One region of the Streptomyces sp. NPDC048590 genome, then DNA from elsewhere that is predicted to be linked to it. Evidence: riboswitches for the same ligand, from Rfam matches in the RefSeq annotation. Region 1 holds a riboswitch; each other region holds the start of a gene.
The links. A riboswitch is a leader RNA that binds a small molecule or an ion and turns the genes downstream of it on or off. The one in region 1 is predicted to bind cobalamin.

Region 1 (5,137 bases):
GGAAGACGCCTCCGGCGAGTGCGGCGGTGGGGAGCACCCGGCGGTGGTCGCCGCCCACGAACAGGCGGACCATGTGCGGCAGCATCAGACCCACGAAACCGATCGGGCCGGCTGCCGCGACCAGTACTCCCGTGATCAGGGAGAGCAGTACGAACATTCGGGCCCGGAACCGGGCCACATCCAGGCCCATGGTGCTCGCGGCCTCCTCCCCGGCCAGCAGCAGGTTGAGATTGCGCGACTGGACGAGGAGAGCGCCGATGCCGAGCAGTACCGCCATGGCCGGGAGCCAGAGTGCGCCCCAGTCGACGCCCCCCAGGCCGCCGAGAGTCCAGGCGAGCACCGCCCGTGCTTCATTGCCCCGGTCGGTGGTGAGAAGGAGCAGATCGAGGACGGCGGTGAGGACCGCCGCGATGGCCACACCGGAGAGGACGAGCCGGGAGGACGTGATACGTCCTCCGGTCCGGGCGGTGGCGTAGACGAGGACCAGCGCACCCAGGGCTCCGGCGAAGGCGGCGCCGGAGAGCGACAGAGGCCCCAGGAAGCTGACGCCGAACACGATGACCGAGACCGCCCCGAGGGACGCCCCGGACGAGACCCCGAGAAGGTAGGGCTCGGCGAGTGGATTGCGGACCAGCGCCTGCAGAGCGGTTCCGACAACGGCCAGGCCGGCGCCGGTCACCGCCCCGAGCAGCACGCGTGGGGCGCGGACGTCCAGCACGATCGTCTCCCGTGCCCGTGACCAGTCGCTCTCCGGCCAGTCCGCGCCCAGGGCGTGGGTGACTATGCCCCAGACCTGGCCGGCCGGAACATGGACCGAGCCCATGGCCAGGCCCGCCGTCACGGATGCCACGAGCAGGAGCGTCAGTACGACCAGCCCGGAGGCGAAGGGCGCACGACGGTGTCCGGTGGGTGTCGCCGTCCTCCGGCCCTCCGGCGTCTTCCGGCCCTCCAGCGGCGCCGGGCCGGGGGAGGCGCCGGAGGACGCGCCGATCACCTGAAGCTCTCGGGGTGCAGGCCCCGGGCCAGGTCGTCCACCGCGTACGCCGACCGGATTCCTACCAGCGTCGCCGTCAGGGGCAGGACGACGAACCGCTTGTTCTTCACCGCGGGCACGTCGGCGAGAGCCGCCCGGGAGAGGAGGAACTTCTTCTTCTGCTCGACGCTCCCGGAGCCGGCGTAGTCGTAGATCGCGATGACCTCGGGCCGTCGCTCGACAACCTGTTCCCATGAGACGTCCCCGAAGACCTCGTCCAGGTCGCCGAAGACGTTCTCCCCGCCGGCCAGCCGGATCAGATCGGTGCCCAGGCCCTTCCCGCCCGCCGTGAAGGCGCTCTTGTCGCCGCTGTCGTAGACGAAGACCGGCACCTTCTCCTCGTCCGAGACGGCGGAAGCCGCCTTCCCGACGCGGTTCTCGAGGTCGGCCACCAGCTTCTCGGCGCGGTCGGAGACACCGAAGATCTTGCCGATGGTGCGGACCTCGGCGTAGGTGTCCGCCATGGTCACCTTGTCCTTGCCGCAGTACTCGCGGTTGAGGTGGGTATTGATACCAGCGTCCGCGAACGCCTCGCGGGAGCGGCCTGCCTTCTCGTCGAAGGCGCTGCCGTAGCCGCCGTAGACGAGGTCGGGTTCGGCGTCCAGGATCTTCTCGAACGAGGGTTCACGTTCGGCGAGTTCCGGTATCGCCTCGAAGTCCTGCCGCAGCTCCGGCAGCGCGGCCGAATCGGGGAAGGCGGTGCCCACCATACGGTCCTTCAGCCCGAGCGCGAGCATCAGCTCGGCGGGGTGCTGATGGATGGTGACCACCCGGGAAGGCGGCCGGTCGAAGGTCGTCCTCACCCCGCAGTTCTCGACGGTGACCGGAAACCCCTCCGGTGAGGACGCCGTGGCCGCGGGCTTCGCGCCCGTTTCGCCGGACGAACCGCAGCCGGCGGTCAGCAGGGCCAGCGACACGGCGACCGCAGTGGCGGCGCCGCGCACCGCCAGGCGCCGGCGGGCATGGGGGAACAGCGACATGTAGAGCCTCCTGGGGAGTCCGCGCTCCTCGGTACGGGCCCGCGACAGGCCAGTCTCCTGACTTCCGGCGGGCGTCCGATGGGGACGACCGCCGGTCACAGTGGCGGGACCGTGCCGGACTTGCACCGGCTTCCTGTCTCCCGTCGCGGCAATGACCTGGCGATATTACGTTCCCTTGGGTTTCCGTCAAAGCGGCCCCTGCTGACGTTCCGGCGCACGGGATGGAAGGATGGCCGAGAACAAGGCGACGGCGGTCCGAGGAAGCCGGTGGAAATCCGGCGCGGTCCCGCCACTGTGATCGGCGAGCGAGTCCCGCACACACACCACTGCCCGCGAGGGCGGGAAGGCGCGGCGCGAGCATCGACCCGAGAGCCAGGAGACTCACGCGGTCGCCTCCTCGACGGACCACCGGGGCGGATCTCCCCGGGAGAGAGGAACGATGCGGCATGCCCGCGAACACCATCCCGCCGAGCGGCGCCCCCTGCCGGGTCGTCGTCTGCCGTGACTGCTGCTGCGGCACCCCGAAGGTGCCCGGCGTCGACCACGACGCACAGACCGCGCGTCTGCGCGCCCAGGTACCGGTACGCGTGTCGGACTGCCTGGACATCTGTGAGCAGGCCAACGTCATCGTCGTCCAGCCCTCCGCCGAGGGCCGTGCCGCCGGTGCCCGGCCCGTCTGGCTGGGGTTGGTGAACGACCCGGGCGCCACCGAGGACATCGCCGCCTGGGTGCGGGCCGGCGGGCCGGGTGTCGCACCCAGGCCCGAGATACTTGACCTCTACACCGTCACACCGCCGCGACAGCGCGGAATCGCCTGAGCCGTGGACGGAAGGACACGACCCGTGGACGATGTGCGTGCCTCGGCCGCCGACGTCACCGTCGCGCTTCGTGAAGCAGCGGACATCGGTGGATTCTTCGTCCTACGCACCGGTGGACGGGACGACGGCTGGCATGCGGCGGCACATTCCTACGAGGCCGGTTTCGCCGACCTCGCCGAGGCAGTCGCCCGCCGCCACCGCACCACCGAACCACGCGTGGACGTCTCCATCGCCCACCTCGGGCACGCCGCGCGTCTCTGGTCCCCGGCCCTCGCGTGCTTCGTGCTGCACGGAATCGTCCTGGACCTGGAGGGGCTGCAGCGATCCGACGACGGGCCGTCACTCCGCGTGCCCCGGCCAGGCGGCTGGTACGTCGAACGGCTCGGGGACGCTGCGCCCGGCGCCCTCTACACGCAGGTGACACGTCATCTGCTGGCACTGGCGGACGGGCTGGAGGTGAAAGTCGCTCCGCGGCTGCTGGACGGCAACTCGGCGTCCGCGCTCGCCGGAGCGGCCCACGCCCTCCTCAGGGCACGGCCCGCCGTACGCCGTCAACTCACCGACCTCACAGCCGTCCTGCTGGAGACGGGGCGTCTGGAGGGCACCGGCGCGATCACCGGTCCCGACCTGGAGTTCCGCCGCCGGAGTTGTTGCCTGTACTACAGGGCACCCGCGGGATCGAAGTGCGGAGACTGCGTACTCGCCTGAGCGTGAAGGGACCCGCGTCGGTTCGGTGGGTGTTCCCGTGCGGAGAGGGTACTGCCATGTCCGGTACGGCTCAGTCCTCGAACGGGAGCACCGGGCCCACCTCGACGCCGAGAAGTCGCCAGGCCGCCTCGGCCCGGCGACCGCGGTGCTCGCGGGTGGGCCCCGTCACGACACCGGAGACCATGCCGACGGCGATCATCAGGTCGTCGGCCTCCGCGGCGAGCGGATGGTTCGCGGGCAGATGCCTGTGCAGTGCACGAGCCACCCTCAGGGACAGCGCCACGGTGTAGGGCTGGGGAGCGGATCCACTCCTGCCGTCGGCGTGCAGGACGCCGAGGAACGCGGCGGATTCCATGAGGTGCCAGGTCAGGACTCCGAGCACCTTCGGCAGGTCCGCACCGTCGGCTTCCGCGGCGTGCTCGACCTGGCGGACGTTCTCCTCCAGAACCGCCGTCGCGATCGCCTCGCGGTCGGGGAAGTGCCGGTACAGCACGCCCTGACCGACCCCGGCCCGGCGCGCGATCGCGGAGAGCGGGGCGTCGAGGCCGTGCTCCGCGTAGATCTCCCGGGCGGCCGCGATGAGCGCGGCGCGGTTGCGGGCCGCCGCGTTGCGGCCCCCGCTCGCGGGCTTTCGTGTCTCCGGTCTGGCGTGCTCCATCACCTTGAGAGGGTATCGGGGTGCCTCGGAGGCCGTCGGCCACGGAGGGGCCGGAGACGGCGGGACCGGCAGCAACGGCGACACGGACCGGCGCGTCGGCCCCCCTCGGCCCTTCATCGACCGGGCGGAGCCGGAACCGCCGGCCGCCGTGCATGGGCTCCGAAGCCGGTGCGGTGAGGTGTGGGCCACGCTTTCGGTTCGGGGTGACAGCACACCGCGTGAGACTGGCCGGTGACCGCGGGTCAACGGCTGACGGCCCTCAGGAGCTGCTCCTTGTTCATCGTGGACCGGCCCTCGATGTTCTTCTTCTTCGCCTCTTCGTACAGCTGGTCCCTGGTGCGCCCCTGAGCGCCCTTGTGCGAGCGTTCCCCGCCTCGCTGGGAGGCCGATTTCGGGTCGCGCGTGGATGTCCTGCTCGCCGTCCTCGACTCACCGGACCGTGCGCGCTCCTTGTTGACGGTACGGGCCGCGATCTCCTTGGCACGCTTCTCGGACGTGCCGCGTTTCTCCGCGCTCTCCTTCACGTGCTCGTACTGCCGCTCGCGCTTGGCGCTCGATCCTGCCGGCATGGTGTGCCCTCCTCGTACGTCCTCGACTCGTGGGCCCCGGTCCGGGCCCGGCTCGACGGCCGCGCCGGTGCGGTGTACGCCGTACATCCGGGTTGCCGGGCCGGTACGTTCGGAAACATGGCACCCTCCGGCCCGGCATGCCCACCGGGACGCGCGCTCGGGTGACCCGGTGAGACCGCGGCACTGATGTCTTCGCCCGAGGCGCAGGGTTCGTCCCGGCCACTCTGCGTACCCGGTGGGAAGGCGGGGTGATGAATCGCGTTCCGGTGAGCGGACGGGCGCGTCAGCCCGTGGCCGGTTCCGCCGAGGAGGGAGTCCGAGCGTCCTGTGTGGCGGCCCAGGACGCGAGCAGGCGCAGGCCTTCCTCGGAC
Region 2 (5,137 bases), on a different contig from region 1:
ACGTCCCTCGGTGGCCAGTCGCATTCGTGGGTGCGGCCGACGAGCTGTGCGGACAGACCGAGTTCGGCGACGATGTCGGTCGCGGCAGGCAGCAGGGAGACGATGCGCATACCGCGACCCTACGACTCCGGCAGATGCCTCATCGCGCGGTGATCGTGTCTTCCGCACTCACGGTCGTGCCCCGGGTCGCGGCGGTGAAGGACGAGTCGCCGATGCTCCCGAACGCGGCGCGGGTGGTGGCCTGCCGTCAGTTCCCGGCCACCGTGCCCAGGAAGCGGATGTGGGGCCGGTCGCCGGGGCCGGGGCGGGTCACCTCGGCGCGCACGCCGTAGACGTCGGCGATCAGGGGCTCGGTCAGCGTGTCGTCCGGAGTGCCGGCGGCGATCACCCGGCCGTCTTTGAGGACGACGACCTGGTCGCAGTACATGGCGGCCAGGTTGAGGTCGTGCAGGGCGACGATGCTGGTGACGGGCAGTTCGGCGATCAGGTTCAGCAGGTCGAGCTGGTGCTGGATGTCGAGGTGGTTGGTGGGCTCGTCCAGGAGCAGCTCGCGCGGTTCCTGGGCCAGGGCGCGGGCGATCTGCACGCGTTGGCGTTCGCCGCCGGACAGTGTGTGCCAGGGCTGGTCCGCGCGGTCGGTGAGACCGGTGCGTCCCAGGGCGGTGCGTACGGCCTCCTCATCCGACGGGGTGGCGGGAGTCCAGGCGCGGCGGTGCGGGATGCGTCCGAGGCGTACGACGTCGAGGACGGTCAGCTCGACGAGGGTGTCGGCGTGCTGCTCGACGACGGCCACGCGCCGGGCCACGGCGCGGCGGCCCCAGCTGCCGAGTGGGCGCCCGTCGAGGGTGACGACGCCGGAGGCGGGGGTGAGGACGCCCGCCAGCAGCCGCAGCAGTGTCGACTTCCCCGAGCCGTTGGGGCCGAGCAGACCGGTCACGGAGCCGGGGCGGGGAACGAGGCTGACGCCGTCGAGGATCAGCCGCCCGTCGATGGAGCGGCTCACGTGGTCGGCGGCGAGGGCGGGCGGCCCGGCGCACGACACGTCCTCGGGTGTCGGCCGGGCGGTCGTCGGTGCTCGCCCCGGCGTGTGGACACCGTCGTTCCGCCCTGGTGCGCGGGCCGTCATCGCATCCTCCTCGTGCGGTACAGGACCAGGACGAAGGCCGGGACGCCGACCAGTGAGGTCACCACGCCCACCGGCACCTCCTGGGGATCGAGGACGTTACGGGCCAGGGTGTCGGCCCAGACCAGGAACACCGCCCCGGCGAGAGCGGTGACCGGAAGCAGTCGGGCGTGCCCCGGGCCGACGAGGGCGCGGGCGGCGTGCGGCAGGACCAGGCCGACGAAGCCGATCGCCCCCGCGGAGCTGACCAGAGCGGCGGTCAGCAGTGCGGTCACGCACAGCAGCACCAGCCGGGTACGGGCCACCGCGACCCCGAGCGTGGCCGCGGCGTCCTGTCCGAAGGCGAAGGCATCCAGGGTGCGGGCATGGCCCAGGCACACCACAAGGGCGAGCGCCAGGACGGCCGCGCACAGTCCCACCTCGGTCCAGCCGGCCCCGCTGAGCGAGCCGAGCAGCCAGAACAGCACGCCCCGGGTGGTCTCCGCGTCGGCCGCCGTCGTCACCACGAACGAGGTCAGAGCGGAGAACAACTGCATGGCCGCCACCCCGGACAGCACCACCCGGTCCGTCGTCCCTCCGAGTGTGTGGCTGAGCAGCAGCACCAGCGCGAACGAACCGACCGCACCCAGGAACGCGCCGCCGGAGACGGACAGGACACCGCCGCCGGCACCGAGGACGATCACGGTGACGGCGCCGGTCGACGCCCCCGAGGAGACCCCCAGGACGAAGGGGTCGGCGAGGGGGTTGCGCAGCAGTGACTGCATCACCGCGCCGCACACCGCGAGTCCGGCGCCGCACACCGCGGCGAGCAGGGTACGCGGCAGCCGCAGGTTCCAGACGATGCCCTCGCGGATCGGAGTCAACTCCGTCGCGCCCCAGCCCAGACGGGAGGCGACCACCGACCAGACGTCGCCCACGCCGATGTCCGCCGGGCCGATGGTGATGGCCACGGCGACGGACACGGCGAGCACCGCCAGCCCACCGGACAGGCCGGCCACGAGGCGCAGCACCCCGGCGGCGCCGCCCCGAGTCGGGCGGACGGGGGAGGACCGCAGGGCGGTGGTCATCCGCCGAGCCCGTACGCGCGCATCGCAGCGGCCACCTTCTCCACGCCCTCGACCGTACGGATCGTCGGGTTCATGGCCTGCCCGCTGAGCAGCACGTACCGCTTGTCCTTCACCGCCTTCATGTTCTTCGTCGCCGGATTCGACTCCAGGAACGCGATCTTCTTGGCCGCCGACTCGGCGGTCTGCGACTTGCGGGTGAGGTCGCCGATGACGAGTACGTCGGGGTCGCGGTCGGCGACGGTCTCCCAGTTGATCTGGGGCCATTCCTGCTTGGTGTCGTCGAAGACGTTCTTCGCACCGAGCGTGTTGGTGATGATGCCGGGCGCGCCGCAGCAGCCCGCCATGTAGGGGGACTCCTGGTTCGCGAACCAGTACAGGACAGTGGTGTCCTCGGCGCGGATCCCGGACGTGGCCTTGGTCACCCGGCTCTTCAGCCGTTCGACCAACTGCTCACCCCGATCCTCCACCCGGAAGACCCGGGCCAGTTCCCGCACCTCACGGTAGACCGTCTCCATGGTCAGCGGCTTCGTCCGTGCGCCGTCGCCATCACCGCTGTTGTCCTTGCCCTCGCAGTCGGCGGGCGACAGATACGTCGGCACGCCGAGCTCCTCGAACTTCTCGCGCGGTGCCACTCCGCCCTTGCCCAGGGTGGAGGCGAAGGAGGACGCCACGAAGTCCGGTTCGGTGGCCAGGACCTTCTCGAACGACGGCTGGTTGTCGGCGAGCCGGGGCACCTCGCCGTCGCCCTTCTCCAGTCCCTTCATGACTGGATCGGTCCAGGTGGCCGTGCCCACCATGCGGTCTGCCAGACCGAGGGAGAGCAGGATCTCGGTGGTGCCCTGGTTCAGCGACACGGCCCGCTTCGGCGCGTCCTCGACCGTCACCTTCCGCCCGCAGTTGTCGAAGGTCACGCCCTGGCTCCCGGTGCCTGCGGGTTTGGCGGAGGAGCCGGAGCCGGAACCGCACGCGGTAAGCAGCAGGGCCCCGGTCAGGAGCAGGACGGAACAGCGGGTGGGACGTGACAGGTGCACGGTGGCGGCTTCCTAGGCGTCAGACCCATACGCGGGGTCCGTGCGGACGATCAGGTCGCCAGCAGGTCTTCGGACTCGGGATCACCCCGGCGGAACGCCTTCCCGGACCCGGCCGTGGCCTGCATCCAGTGGCTTCTGTCCCGCCTGTCACCCTTACCGCTGCGCGTCAGTTCCGGTCTCTCACCGGATTCCCTGACCCGTGCACGTGTACCTCTACGCTCACGAGTTCGACTGGCGTCCGGAAAGTACCACGTCCTGCCAGCGCGGCCCGAACCGCCCGTTGTGCTGGGGGTACGGTCTGATGGGACGTGGCGGTAACGGCCTCAGGCGCTGGGTCGGATTCGGTGATCCCGACCCAACGTCCCGGAGGAGTCCCACAGATGCCGACGAATCCCCTCCTGACTCGCGTAGATGCGGGTCAGGAGGGGATCGGCGTTCTGTCCGAGGCTGCTCAGACAGCCTCTCGAAGATCATCTTGCGCGGTTGTCGCACAAGCCGACCCTGGTGCAGGCGCTCCGGACCGCGACGCGGACCTTGGAGCCGGTTCCCGCGACAGGCATCCCACCCGCCGGCCGGGCCGGAGAGCGCTCAGCGGGTGAGGGTCTCGCGGACGGTTCCGCCGACCAGCGCGCACCATGTGCTGAGGTCGATCTTGCCGTTGGGGTGCAGGTTGTGCAGACGCTGCATGTCCTGCACGGCCTTCTTGGTGCTGTGGTCGTAGGCGCCCGTGATGCTGACGGTGTCCGCATAGCCCTTGATGGCGAGCAGATACTGCACGGCCTGAACGGGAAGTCCGGAGGCGCCCTTGTCCAGAGTGGGGGCCAGCGCTTCCCAGGTGGGGGTGTCGAAGGTGGCGTCAGGCGTGACGGCGATGCCCCGACTGGTCTGGAAGTCGGCGACGACCTCGTTCATGTCGGTACTGAACACACCGTCGATGGGCAGGTCGCTGTAACCGGCGTTCACCAGCAGGTACTGGGCGACCCGTACCACCTGACTGTCGACGAACCGCCAGATGTCCGGCCAGCGCCGTGCGGGTGCGGCGGCGGGCGATACGTTCATGGACTGCATCACTCGCCGGCGGATCCCGGGGAAAAGCCGGTAGAACGCGACACCTGGGCAGTCGGTGCCCAGGCGGAAGTCCCAGTGGCCGAAGATGTCCCACGCATTCAGGTCGAACTGCCTGCACACCGCGGTACACAGTTCCACCAGCGAGTCCACCAGCGCCGCCGGCGGGGTCTCGGTGGTGTAGGTGCCCTCGTTCTCGATCCCGATGGCGTTGCCGTTCTCTCCCGGGCAGTGGGCGGCGGTCACCTGGTGCTCGCCGGTGACGAGGGTCTCCAGGCTGCGGTGGCGACCCTCGAGGACATGGCCGCCACGGCTGACGGTGAAGTGCTGGCCGGTGTCCGCCCAGCCATTGGTGTCCATGTGAAGGTCCTGGCAGTCACGCGCCAACTGCATGGCGTGCTCGCGGGAGTAGTCAGTGACATTGGGGAACGCCATGTGGTGCAGGATGATCTTGTTGGTGGTGTTGCTGCCGATCTGGACCGGACTGACCGGCGGCCGCGCACCCCAGCTGTCGCAGTCGATGATCCAGGGGAACTGCGGCGAGGGGGCCGCACCGGCAGCGGCCGGGAACGCCACCTCCGTGCCGACGACAGCAGCGACTGCGGTGCCAAGGCCGACCCGGAACAGGGTGCGACGGTCGACTTCATGCTCGTGCATAGCCACGGGGACTCCGAAGTGAGTGGACAAGCCATGAATATTGGGCTTGTCGGAGACTATGCAGTGGATCTCCGATTCTCCAGGGTCGGTTCGCCACCTTCCCGGGTCTGCCGCACGCAAGGGTGACATCTGAACTGGCCTGCCTCGTCAGGCAGGTGGGAACGATGCTGCTGTGCCCAAGCCCTGTCCCCAAG
Region 3 (5,137 bases), on a different contig from region 1:
GCTCTTCCAGTTCTTCGCCGACCGGGCCGATCTGGCCGGCACGGCTCCCAGCGTCCCGGCCACGATGTCGTGGAGCCGGATGTCCCCGTGGCTTCCCTGGATGGAGCGCGGGCAGCGACCGGGCGGCCTCACCTTCCACTGCCGGGGCCGGAAACTCGCCTCGTACGCGGAGGCACCCGAGCGAACTCGCGCCTACATCGCCACCCATCAGCCGGAGTTCGCCCACGCGCCATCGGAGTGGAGCGAGCCGAACGAGTCCAGTTGGACGTACTTCCGCAAGCTTCACCCACCCCGGTAGAGCGTGCTGCGAGCGAACCTGCGTCGGCCCGCGCCCGTCCGGCAGGCGGCGACGTCCTTGCGGGGCTCACCGGGCCGGCGCCGATCTCTGTGCCCTGTCGCCGGCCGAGCCACCGGGTACCCGTTCAGCGCCTGTGGCCGAATCCTTCGCGCTCATGCACCTCACGGACCCTGCGCAGCCACTCGGCGCCGAGGCGGCGGCCCTCCGGGAAGCGGTCGTCCCGGTCGAAGCGCCACGTGGTGATCATCGCCAGGACGAGGGCGCGGCAGGCGCGCAGTACGTCCGGATCGGCACTCGGACAATGGTCCGCGACCTCGTCGGGCGCATGGGCGATGTCGAACTCGACCGGTCCCCGGCAGCATGTCTCGAAGTCGATGAACAGCGGCCCGTGCGCCGTGTTCATGACGTTGCCGGGGTGGGGCTCACCGTGCAGCAACTGCTCGTCACCCGCGCGCTCGGCGACCAGCCGGCTCGCGCTTCGCAGCGTGTCCAGGAGCAGTTGCCGGTCCGTGTCGGCGAGCGCGGGTGTGCGACTGCGGTCGACCAGGAGTTGGTGTGCCCACTCGACCCTGTCGCTGAAGTGCGGGGCCTGGACGTCGAGCGTACGCATGCCGGCGTGCAACCGTTCCAACGCCCGGGCGTAGTCGTCCGAGGGGAGCCGGCGGGATGTCATGGGCTCGTAGTAGGTCCACAGCGTGATGACGAATCCGTCGCGCTCGATGACCTGTGGCCCCACCCGGGGATCCGGCGCCGCCACCGGGGAGCCCGCCCGGACGAGTTGCCCGGCGATGGCGACCTCGAGGTGTGCGACCTTGTCCGCCTCCGGGGCCACCCTGGCGAGGACGTCGGACGGCAGAAGACGCAGGGTGAGTTTGTTCGAGTCCTGGAGAACGGTCACCTCCCGGACGGGCAAGCCGAGTGAGGAGGCGGCCGCCGTGGCTGCCGCGACCGCACGCGTTCGCTCCGCTGTCTCCATCGTCCTGCCGCTGCCTCTCCCGAACCTTGTGGAACACCCGTGTCGTCGGTGGTCGACGGCGCAGGCTAGCAAGACGTCGGGCGGAGTCGACCCGGCCGTCGGACGGTTCCGTCGATCGGCAGTGCTCGCACCTCGGCGACGGACCGTCCCGATATCGCGTGGTCCCGCGGCCGGAGAACCTGGAGAATCGACCTGTGACCGATATGCAGACATTCCGGCAGGCGGTCGGCTCATGGGCGGCCGGAGACACCGGCGCGCGCCCGCACGAGCTGGCCGCGCTGGTGCCTGTGCGGACGGCGGTCCTGGTGGAGGGGTTGAGCGACGTCGCCGCCGTCGAGGCGGTAGCAGCGGCCCATGGCCGGGACCTGGCAGCCGAAGGCGTCTGCGTGCTGTCGATGGACGGTGCGATGAACATCGGCCGGTACGCGAGGTTCCTCGGACCCCCCGGCCTCGGGCTCGGCCTGGCCGGCCTCTGCGACGAACGAGAACGGGACTGGTTCTCCCGGGGACTCGAACGGGCGGGTGTGCCGTGGTCGCGCCGGTTCTTCGTGTGCTCCGCGGACCTGGAGGACGAGCTGATCCGTGCGCTGGGGGTGACACGGGTCAGGGAACTGGTCGAGCGGGAGGGGGAACTCCGCCCCTTGCTGGCCTTCCTCAACCAGCCGGCGCAGCGCGGGCGCTCACCTCAGGAGCAGTTGCGGCGCTTCCTCGGCACGAAGAAGGGGCGCAAGATCCGGTACGGCCACGTCCTGGGTGAGGCACTCGGCACCGACCGGGTCCCCGCGCCGCTCTCGGGTCTGCTCGCCGGTCTCTGACCGACCGGGAACAGGGCCGGCATCCGCTCATTTCTCCCGCGTCTCCGCATCCGGCTCGGCCATGTCGCATCACCCGGCGTGGCCTGGATTGACATCCTCGCCGCCCTGAAGGACGGCGATCCCCGCCTACCGCGCCTTTGAAGGCTGCGGTGTCGGGTGTGTTCCTGCTTACTCCACAGAGCCCTTGCCCGAACCCGAGCCCCCCGCGCCACTGCTGCCCCCGGCGACACTCGAACTGCCGGAATCGGTGGCACTGTTCGACGCCCTGGAGAGCCTCGCGGATGAGGCTGTCCGGTGAGCCCGTGGGCGTTCTGGAGCGTGGCGGCGCCGAGTCGGTCGAGGGTGTCCGGGTCGACGCCGAACAGGCGCGTGTGGAGCTCCTGGTGGAGTCCATGGGCAGGGTCAACTACGGCGTGGCGCTGGGTGACCGCAAGGGGGTGGAGCGCGTCTCCCACACGCAGCAGTTGCTGCACGGCTGGACCGCCCGGGCCGTCCCGCTGGACCACGGAACCCCGGACAGGGTGCCCTGGGACGCACTGTCCGGAGACGCGGACACCTCCTCCGGTCCGGTGTTCCACCGGGGCTTCCTGGAGCTGTCGGACACCGGGGACACCTATCTCGCGCTGCCCGGATGGGGCAAGGGATACGTCTGGGTGAACGGCTTCTGCCTGGGCCGCTACTGGGAGACGCGGGGACCCCAACGGACCCTCTACGTGCCGTGGCCGCTCCTGCGGGCGGGTCTCAACGAGTTCGTGGTCCTCGAGCTGGACGGCTGCTCGGAACCGGCCGTCGAACTGCGCGCGACCCCGGAGCTGGGCTGACGCTTTCCGATGCCCAGTGAGATCGGCTGAGTCGGCTGAGTCGGCTGAGTCGGCTGAGTCGGCTGAGTCGGCTGAGTCGGCTGAGTCGGCTGAGTCGGCTGAGTCGGCTGAGTCGGCTGAACGGGACTGCCGCTCCCCGCGGCCGGTAACGGCTGCACGGCGGCCGCACCGCCCGGTTCGCGCATCCGACCGACCGGGCGCGCTTCGCCGACCGACAGGAGGGCGGCCCGACAGGCCGGCGGACGCGTCGAACAGCCGCGACGCCCAGCCGTGGCGTGGCACCGCCCCCGGGCCCGCCGGAGCCCGTCCGCAGGCACGCCCGCAGACGCTCCCGCGGACGTGTCCGCAGGTGCGGGCGGGTGGGCCCGCTTGTCATCGCACCCTGGCTGGCACTACTGTCGCCACGCCTTGGTGAACGGGAAATCCGGTGTGATGCCGGTGCGGCCCTCGCCACTGTGATCGGGAAGTCCGGCTCCGGCCCTCGCGGGCAGCCACTGGGTCCTTGTGACCCGGGAAGGCGGAGTTCGGGCGGTGTCACCCGTAAGCCAGGAGACCGGCCAAGGCACTTCAACCATCCACGAGGTGCTGGAGAGGGTCTCTGAGTCATGCACATAGCCGAGGGTTTCCTGCCTCCGGCGCACGCGATCGCCTGGGGTGTCGCGTCCGCGCCGTTCGTCGTCCACGGAGTACGGTCACTGACCCGTGAGGTCCGCGAGAACCCGGAGAGCACACTGCTCCTGGGGGCTTCCGGAGCCTTCACCTTCGTACTGTCCGCCCTGAAGATCCCTTCGGTGACGGGGAGTTGTTCGCATCCCACCGGCACCGGCCTGGGAGCCATACTGTTCCGGCCGCCCATCATGGCGGTCCTGGGAACGATCACCCTGCTGTTCCAGGCGTTGCTGTTGGCCCACGGAGGCCTGACGACGCTGGGCGCCAACGTCTTCTCCATGGCGATCGTCGGCCCCTGGGCGGGCTACGCCGTGTACAGGGTGCTGCGCCGGTTCGACGTATCACTGATGGTCGCGGTCTTCTTCGCCGCGTTCGTCGCCGACCTGTCCACCTACTGCGTCACCAGCGTGCAGCTGGCACTCGCGTTCCCCGACCCTGGCACCGGGTTCCTCGGGGCTCTCGGGAAGTTCGGTTCCATCTTCGCCGTCACCCAGATTCCTCTCGCGGTGAGCGAAGGACTTCTGACCGTGCTGGTCATGCGGCTTCTGGTGCAGTCGAGCAAGGGTGATCTGACCCGGCTCGGCGTGTTCCTCAGCGGCAGGGCCCGGGCCAAGGCGGACGTGAAGACGGAAGACGAGAAGACGGAAGCGGTGGCGTGATGAACCGGCACACGAAGATCAACGGCCTGCTGCTCCTGCTGGTGGCGGCACTGGCCGTCCTGCCCCTGGTACTTGGCTCGGGGGACGGCGAGAAGGAGCCCTTCGCCGGGGCGGACGCTCAGGCGGAGACCGCGATCACCGAGATCGACCCCGACTACGAGCCCTGGTTCTCCCCGCTCTACGAGCCGCCCTCCGGCGAGATCGAGTCGGCGCTCTTCGCGCTGCAGGCCGCTCTCGGTGCCGGGGTGCTCGCCTACTACTTCGGTGTACGGCGCGGACGCCGTCAGGGCGAGCGGCTCGCCCTGGCCCGGCGGGACGGCGACGCCGTGACCGGGCGGGCCGAGGAGTCCACGGCCCAGGAGGCCTGAGCCTCCGTGCTGCCGATCGACGCGGCGGCGCACAGCAGTCGCTGGCGCCGCCGCCATCCCGTCGACAAGGCCGTGCTCGGACTGGGGCTCACGGTGCTGGCCATCTCGCTTCCTCCGTGGCCCGGTGCCGCACTGGTACTCGTCACGGCGGTCTCCGTGCTTCTGGGGCCGGCGGGTGTGCGTGCCCGTCAACTGTGGCGTGCGTACAGGATTCCGCTCGGGTTCTGCGTGACCGGTGCGGCGACCCTGCTCGTACAGGTCGGGGGCCCCGACGGGCTCGTCGCTCCCGCTCCGGGCGGACCGGTCCGGGCGGGTGAGCTGCTGCTGCGGACCTCCGCGGCATCACTCGGCGTCCTGCTCCTCGCCTTCACCACACCGATGTCCGACCTGCTTCCCAGGCTGGTCAGGGCGGGTGTGCCCGCGGCTGTGGTGGACGTCGCCCTGGTGACCTACCGCATGAGCTTTCTGCTGCTGGACGCGATGCGCAGGATCCGCGAGGCGCAGGCCGCCCGGCTCGGGCACACCACCAGG
Region 4 (5,137 bases), on a different contig from region 1:
GCAGTCGGGAAGGCGGGCCATGGGTGCCGAAGGGGCCAGCAGCGCGGGCGAGACGGGCGCGGGCGCGCGGACGGCGCGTGTCCCCAAGTACTACCGGCTCAAGCGCCATCTCCTCGAAATGACGGACACCATGCCTCCCGGCACGCCGGTGCCGCCCGAGCGGACCCTGGCCGCCGAGTTCGACACCTCGCGCACCACGGTGCGTCAGGCACTCCAGGAACTGGTGGTCGAGGGCCGGCTGGAACGCATCCAGGGCAAGGGCACCTTCGTGGCCAAGCCGAAGGTGTCCCAGGCCCTGCAACTCACCTCGTACACCGAGGACATGCGCGCCCAGGGCCTCGAACCCACCTCCCAGCTGCTGGACATCGGCTACGTGACGGCGGACGACATGCTCGCCGGGCTGCTGGACATCACGGCGGGCGGCAGGGTTCTGCGGATCGAGCGGCTCCGTCTCGCCAGCGGTGAACCGATGGCCATCGAGACCACCCACCTCTCGGCCAAGCGCTTTCCCGCGCTGCGCCGTTCACTGGTGAAGTACACCTCGCTCTACACCGCTCTCGCCGAGGTGTACGACGTCCGGCTGGCCGAGGCCGAGGAGACCATCGAGACCTCGCTCGCCACGCCTCGCGAGGCGGGACTGCTCGGCACCGACGTGGGTCTGCCGATGCTCATGCTGTCCCGTCACTCGATCGACGGCGACGGCGAGCCGGTGGAGTGGGTGCGGTCGGTGTACCGGGGCGACCGGTACAAGTTCGTCGCCCGTCTGAAGCGTCCCGCCGACTGAGATCCTCCGGCTCCTCCGCGTCGCCGATCCCCCTGTTCCAGCAGGGGGATCAGTCATATCGGGCGACACCGGAACGTTGCAGGACCGCAATGCGGACGGGGGGTGACGGTGGCCGGAGCTCTCGCCTAGATTTCCTGCGCATTACACCAGGTGATCAGCGAGGGGACGGACACCGCATGTCAGATGAAACATCTACGAAACCACCGACCGTGACACCTGTCAGGGTGGTGATCGCGCTCTGCCTGATCGCGCCGTTCGTAGCGATGCTGTGGGTGAGTTCGTACTCGAAGGTCGATCCGACCTTCATCGGCATCCCGTTCTTCTACTGGTACCAGATGCTGTGGGTCCTCATCTCCACCTCGCTGACGATGATCGCGTACGTGCTGTGGCAGCGTGACCAGCGCGCCCGCAAGGGGGGTGCTTCCGCATGAAGGACGGCGTGAACGGCGTCGCACTCGCCGTGTTCATCTTCTTCTTCCTGGCCGTCACGGTCATCGGCTTCATGGCCGCGCGCTGGCGCAAGGCCGAGAACGAGGCCAGCCTCGACGAATGGGGCCTCGGCGGCAGATCGTTCGGCACCTGGGTCACCTGGTTCCTGCTCGGCGGTGACCTCTACACCGCGTACACCTTCGTCGCGGTGCCCGCGGCGGTCTACGCGGCGGGCGCGGCGGGCTTCTTCGCCGTTCCCTACACGATCCTCATCTACCCGCTGATCTTCACCTTCCTGCCCCGGCTGTGGTCCGTCTCGCACAAGCACGGGTACGTCACCACCTCGGACTTCGTCCGCGGCCGCTTCGGCTCGAAGGGGCTCTCGCTGGCGGTCGCCCTCACCGGCATCCTCGCCACGATGCCGTACATCGCGCTCCAGCTGGTCGGAATCCAGGCCGTACTGGACGTGATGGGCGTGGGCGGCGGCGAGAACACGCACTGGTTCATCAAGGACCTGCCGCTGCTCATCGCGTTCGCCGTGCTCGCCGCGTACACATACTCCTCGGGGCTGCGGGCGCCCGCGCTCATCGCGTTCGTCAAGGACGGCCTGATCTATCTGGTCATCGCCGTCGCCATCATCTACATCCCGATCAAGCTCGGCGGGTTCGACGACATCTTCTCCGCGGCCAACGAGAAGTTCTCCGCGATGAACGACGCGGCCGGCAAACCGGTGGCGGGACTCGCACCCGGTGCGTCCGGCCAGTGGGTCTACGGCACTCTGGCGCTGGGCTCGGCACTCGCCCTCTTCATGTATCCGCACTCGATCACGGCGACGCTCTCCAGCCGCAGCCGTGAGGTGATCCGGCGCAACACCACGATCCTGCCGCTGTACTCGCTGATGCTGGGCCTGCTGGCCCTGCTCGGCTTCATGGCGATCGCCGCGGGGATCAAGGTGGACAACGGTCAGCTCGCGATCCCGCAGCTGTTCGAGAACATGTTCCCGGACTGGTTCGCGGGTGTGGCCTTCGCCGCGATCGGAATCGGCGCGCTGGTCCCGGCCGCGATCATGTCGATCGCCGCGGCGAACCTCTTCACCCGCAACATCTACAAGGACTTCCTCAAGCCCGACGCGACACCGGAGCAGGAGACCAAGGTCTCCAAGCTGGTCTCGCTGCTGGTCAAGGTGGGCGCGCTCGCCTTCGTCCTCACCATGGACAAGACCGTGGCGATCAACTTCCAGCTGCTCGGCGGCATCTGGATCCTCCAGACCATGCCGGCCCTGGTGGGCGGTCTGTTCACCCGCTGGTTCCACCGCTGGGCGCTGATCGCCGGCTGGGCGGTCGGCATGATCTACGGCACGGTGGCCGCCTACGGTGTCGCCAGCCCGACCCAGAAGCACTTCGGCGGCTCCTCGAAGGAGATCCCCGGCATCGGCGAGATCGGCTACATCGGCCTCACCGCGTTCGTGCTGAACGTCATCGTGGTGGTCGTGCTGACCTTCGTGCTGAACGCGGCCAAGGCACCGGCCGGTGTGGACGAGACCTCGCCGTCCGACTACACGGCGGACATCGGCGACCCCGGCGTCAAGGCGGAGCTCCCGCCGGCCACGGCGGGCGCGCCCGGCGGTCACTGACCCCCGGTCCCGGGACGGCCCCGGCGGGAGCGAGTTCCCGTCGGGGCCGTCCCATGTGCGGGCCCGCCCGGGAACGGCGGAAATCCGGGCGCGGATCCGGAACGACGCGCGAGACTGGCGGCCATGGACGTTTCGATCGGGCCGGTCGGGCCCTCTCGGTACGAGGAACTGGGCGAGATCACGGCCCAGGCCTACCTCGGCGACGGGCTCTTGGACTTCGGCGACGAGGACCCCTACCTGGAGCAGCTCCGGGCGATCGGCCGGCGGGCGGCCGAGGCGGAGGTTCTCGCCGCCTCCGATGCCGGCGGGCGGCTGCTGGGAGGTGTGACCTATGTCCCGCCCGGCAGCCCCTGGGCCGACATCGCACGGAGTGGCGAGGCCGAGTTCCGGATGCTGGCCGTGGCCTCCGGGGCCCGCGGCCGGGGCACCGGCGAGGCGCTCGTGCGGGCCTGCGTCGAGCGGGCGCGCGCCGCCGGGCTGTCCAGGATCGTCCTGTCGACGCATCCGGCCATGCTCGGCGCCCATCGCCTCTACGCCCGCCTCGGCTTCGTACGGACTCCCGAGCGGGACTGGAACCCGCTTCCGGGGCGTCCGGCGCTCCTCACCTACCAACTCGATCTCTGATCGCGCGACACAAGATTCTCGATCTCTGATCGCGCGACACAAGATGTGGGGGCTGCTCAAACCAGCAGCCCCCACATGTATGCTCGACCTCGCTGTCGTCACAGGGGAATCCGGTGTGAATCCGGAACTGTCCCGCAACGGTGTGGCGGTGTGCCTGCGCACACCCGTGAAGTCCGAGGACCTGTCGACAGCGCGCCCGGCTCGACCGAACCGGGCGACGAGACGTCCGGGCCTCGCGGAAGGCCGGTGGACGCCGCGCGCCGCGCTGCCCCGTGCCTCGCCGTGTCCGGCTGCCCCGCTCCCGCAGGCCCCGAGCCGAGCGAGGGAAAGCCCCAGTGACCATCGCGCCTGCCGATCCGGTTTCAGCAGCGGAATCCGAAGGTCTCACGACCGACGCGCCCGGTACCGCGCTTCTGCGGACCCTGACCGCTCTCACCGCCGATCTGCCCGACACCGACCCCGGACGGGTGGCCGCCGCCGCCCTGCGCGGCCGCAGCGCCCGGGCGGACGAGGCGGAGCTGCGCGAGCTGGCGACCGAGGCCGCCGCCGGTCTGATCTCTGAGGACCCTGCCTACTCCCGGCTGGCGGCGCGGCTCCTGACCCTGACCGTCGCGGACGAGGCGGCCGGCCAGGGCGCGGTCTCCTTCTCGGCCTCCGTCGCCGTGGGCCACCGCGAGGGCCTGATCGCGGACCGCACGGCCGAGTTCGTCTCGCTGCACGCGAAGGCCCTCGACGCCCTGGTCGACGGCGCGCTGGCCGACGCCGCGGACGACCGCTTCGGCTACTTCGGGCTGCGGACGCTGTACAGCCGGTACCTGCTGCGCCACCCGATCACCCGGCAGGTCGTCGAGACCCCGCAGCACTTCATGCTGCGGGTGGCCGCCGGGCTCGCCGAGGACGACTCCGAGCGCGCCCTGGACGAGGTCGCCGCGCTGTACGGCCTGATGAACCGGCTCGACTACCTGCCCTCCTCCCCCACGCTGTTCAACTCCGGCACCCGGCACCCGCAGATGTCGTCCTGCTATCTGCTGGACTCCCCCAACGACGAGCTGGACTCCATCTACGACCGCTACCACCAGGTGGCGCGGCTCTCCAAGCACGCGGGCGGCATCGGTCTGTCGTACTCCCGCATCCGGGCGCGCGGCTCGCTGATCCGGGGCACCAACGGGCACTCCAACGGCATCGTGCCGTTCCTGAAGACGCTGGACGCCTCGGTCGCGGCGGTCAACCAGGGCGGTCGGCGCAAGGGCGCCGCGGCCGTCTACCTGGAGACCTGGCACGCGGACATCGAGGAGTTCCTGGAGCTCCGCGACAACACCGGCGAGGACCAGCGGCGTACGCACAACCTGAACCTCGCGCACTGGATCCCGGACGAGTTCATGCGCCGGGTCGACGCGGACGGAACCTGGTCGCTGTTCTCCCCGGCCGACGTCCCCGAGCTGGTCGACCTCTGGGGCGACGAGTTCGACGCGGCCTACCGCGCCGCCGAGGCGAAGGGCATGGCCCGCAGGACGCTTCCGGCACGTGAGCTGTACGGCCGGATGATGCGCACCCTCGCGCAGACCGGCCAGGGTTGGATGACGTTCAAGGACGCGTCCAACCGCACCGCGAACCAGACCGCCGAGCCGGGCCGGGTCGTGCACTCCTCGAATCTCTGCACGGAGATC

Region 2: another riboswitch for cobalamin. It lies ahead of ACGFNN_RS32990 (ABC transporter substrate-binding protein); the one in region 1 lies ahead of ACGFNN_RS22425 ((2Fe-2S) ferredoxin domain-containing protein).
Region 3: another riboswitch for cobalamin. It lies ahead of ACGFNN_RS23585 (energy-coupling factor ABC transporter permease); the one in region 1 lies ahead of ACGFNN_RS22425 ((2Fe-2S) ferredoxin domain-containing protein).
Region 4: another riboswitch for cobalamin. It lies ahead of ACGFNN_RS11030 (ribonucleoside-diphosphate reductase subunit alpha); the one in region 1 lies ahead of ACGFNN_RS22425 ((2Fe-2S) ferredoxin domain-containing protein).

What each region holds. Positions count from the first base shown of each region.
Region 1 is NZ_JBICWC010000007.1:345,355-350,491, forward strand. It holds gene ACGFNN_RS22415 (FecCD family ABC transporter permease) at 1-874, opposite strand, end outside; gene ACGFNN_RS22420 (ABC transporter substrate-binding protein) at 991-2,013, opposite strand; cobalamin riboswitch at 2,043-2,188, opposite strand; cobalamin riboswitch at 2,271-2,396, shown strand; gene ACGFNN_RS22425 ((2Fe-2S) ferredoxin domain-containing protein) at 2,460-2,831, shown strand; gene ACGFNN_RS22430 ((2Fe-2S)-binding protein) at 2,856-3,539, shown strand; gene ACGFNN_RS22435 (TetR family transcriptional regulator) at 3,610-4,197, opposite strand; gene ACGFNN_RS22440 (plasmid stabilization protein) at 4,440-4,766, opposite strand; gene ACGFNN_RS22445 (helix-turn-helix transcriptional regulator) at 5,050-5,137, opposite strand, start outside.
Region 2 is NZ_JBICWC010000016.1:28,789-33,925, reverse strand. It holds gene ACGFNN_RS33005 (cobalamin-binding protein) at 1-110, opposite strand, end outside; gene ACGFNN_RS33000 (ABC transporter ATP-binding protein) at 248-1,126, opposite strand; gene ACGFNN_RS32995 (FecCD family ABC transporter permease) at 1,123-2,190, opposite strand; gene ACGFNN_RS32990 (ABC transporter substrate-binding protein) at 2,187-3,221, opposite strand; cobalamin riboswitch at 3,264-3,459, opposite strand; gene ACGFNN_RS32985 (N-acetylmuramoyl-L-alanine amidase) at 3,810-4,943, opposite strand; gene ACGFNN_RS32980 (transposase) at 5,116-5,137, shown strand, end outside.
Region 3 is NZ_JBICWC010000008.1:137,469-142,605, forward strand. It holds gene ACGFNN_RS23565 (DUF1838 family protein) at 1-298, shown strand, start outside; gene ACGFNN_RS23570 (phosphotransferase) at 423-1,274, opposite strand; gene ACGFNN_RS23575 (TOPRIM nucleotidyl transferase/hydrolase domain-containing protein) at 1,469-2,089, shown strand; gene ACGFNN_RS23580 (hypothetical protein) at 2,371-2,910, shown strand; cobalamin riboswitch at 3,277-3,487, shown strand; gene ACGFNN_RS23585 (energy-coupling factor ABC transporter permease) at 3,516-4,238, shown strand; gene ACGFNN_RS23590 (energy-coupling factor ABC transporter substrate-binding protein) at 4,238-4,606, shown strand; gene cbiQ (cobalt ECF transporter T component CbiQ) at 4,613-5,137, shown strand, end outside.
Region 4 is NZ_JBICWC010000003.1:602,716-607,852, forward strand. It holds gene ACGFNN_RS11010 (GntR family transcriptional regulator) at 20-784, shown strand; gene ACGFNN_RS11015 (DUF3311 domain-containing protein) at 961-1,215, shown strand; gene mctP (monocarboxylate uptake permease MctP) at 1,212-2,846, shown strand; gene ACGFNN_RS11025 (GNAT family N-acetyltransferase) at 2,970-3,470, shown strand; cobalamin riboswitch at 3,533-3,674, shown strand; gene ACGFNN_RS11030 (ribonucleoside-diphosphate reductase subunit alpha) at 3,806-5,137, shown strand, end outside.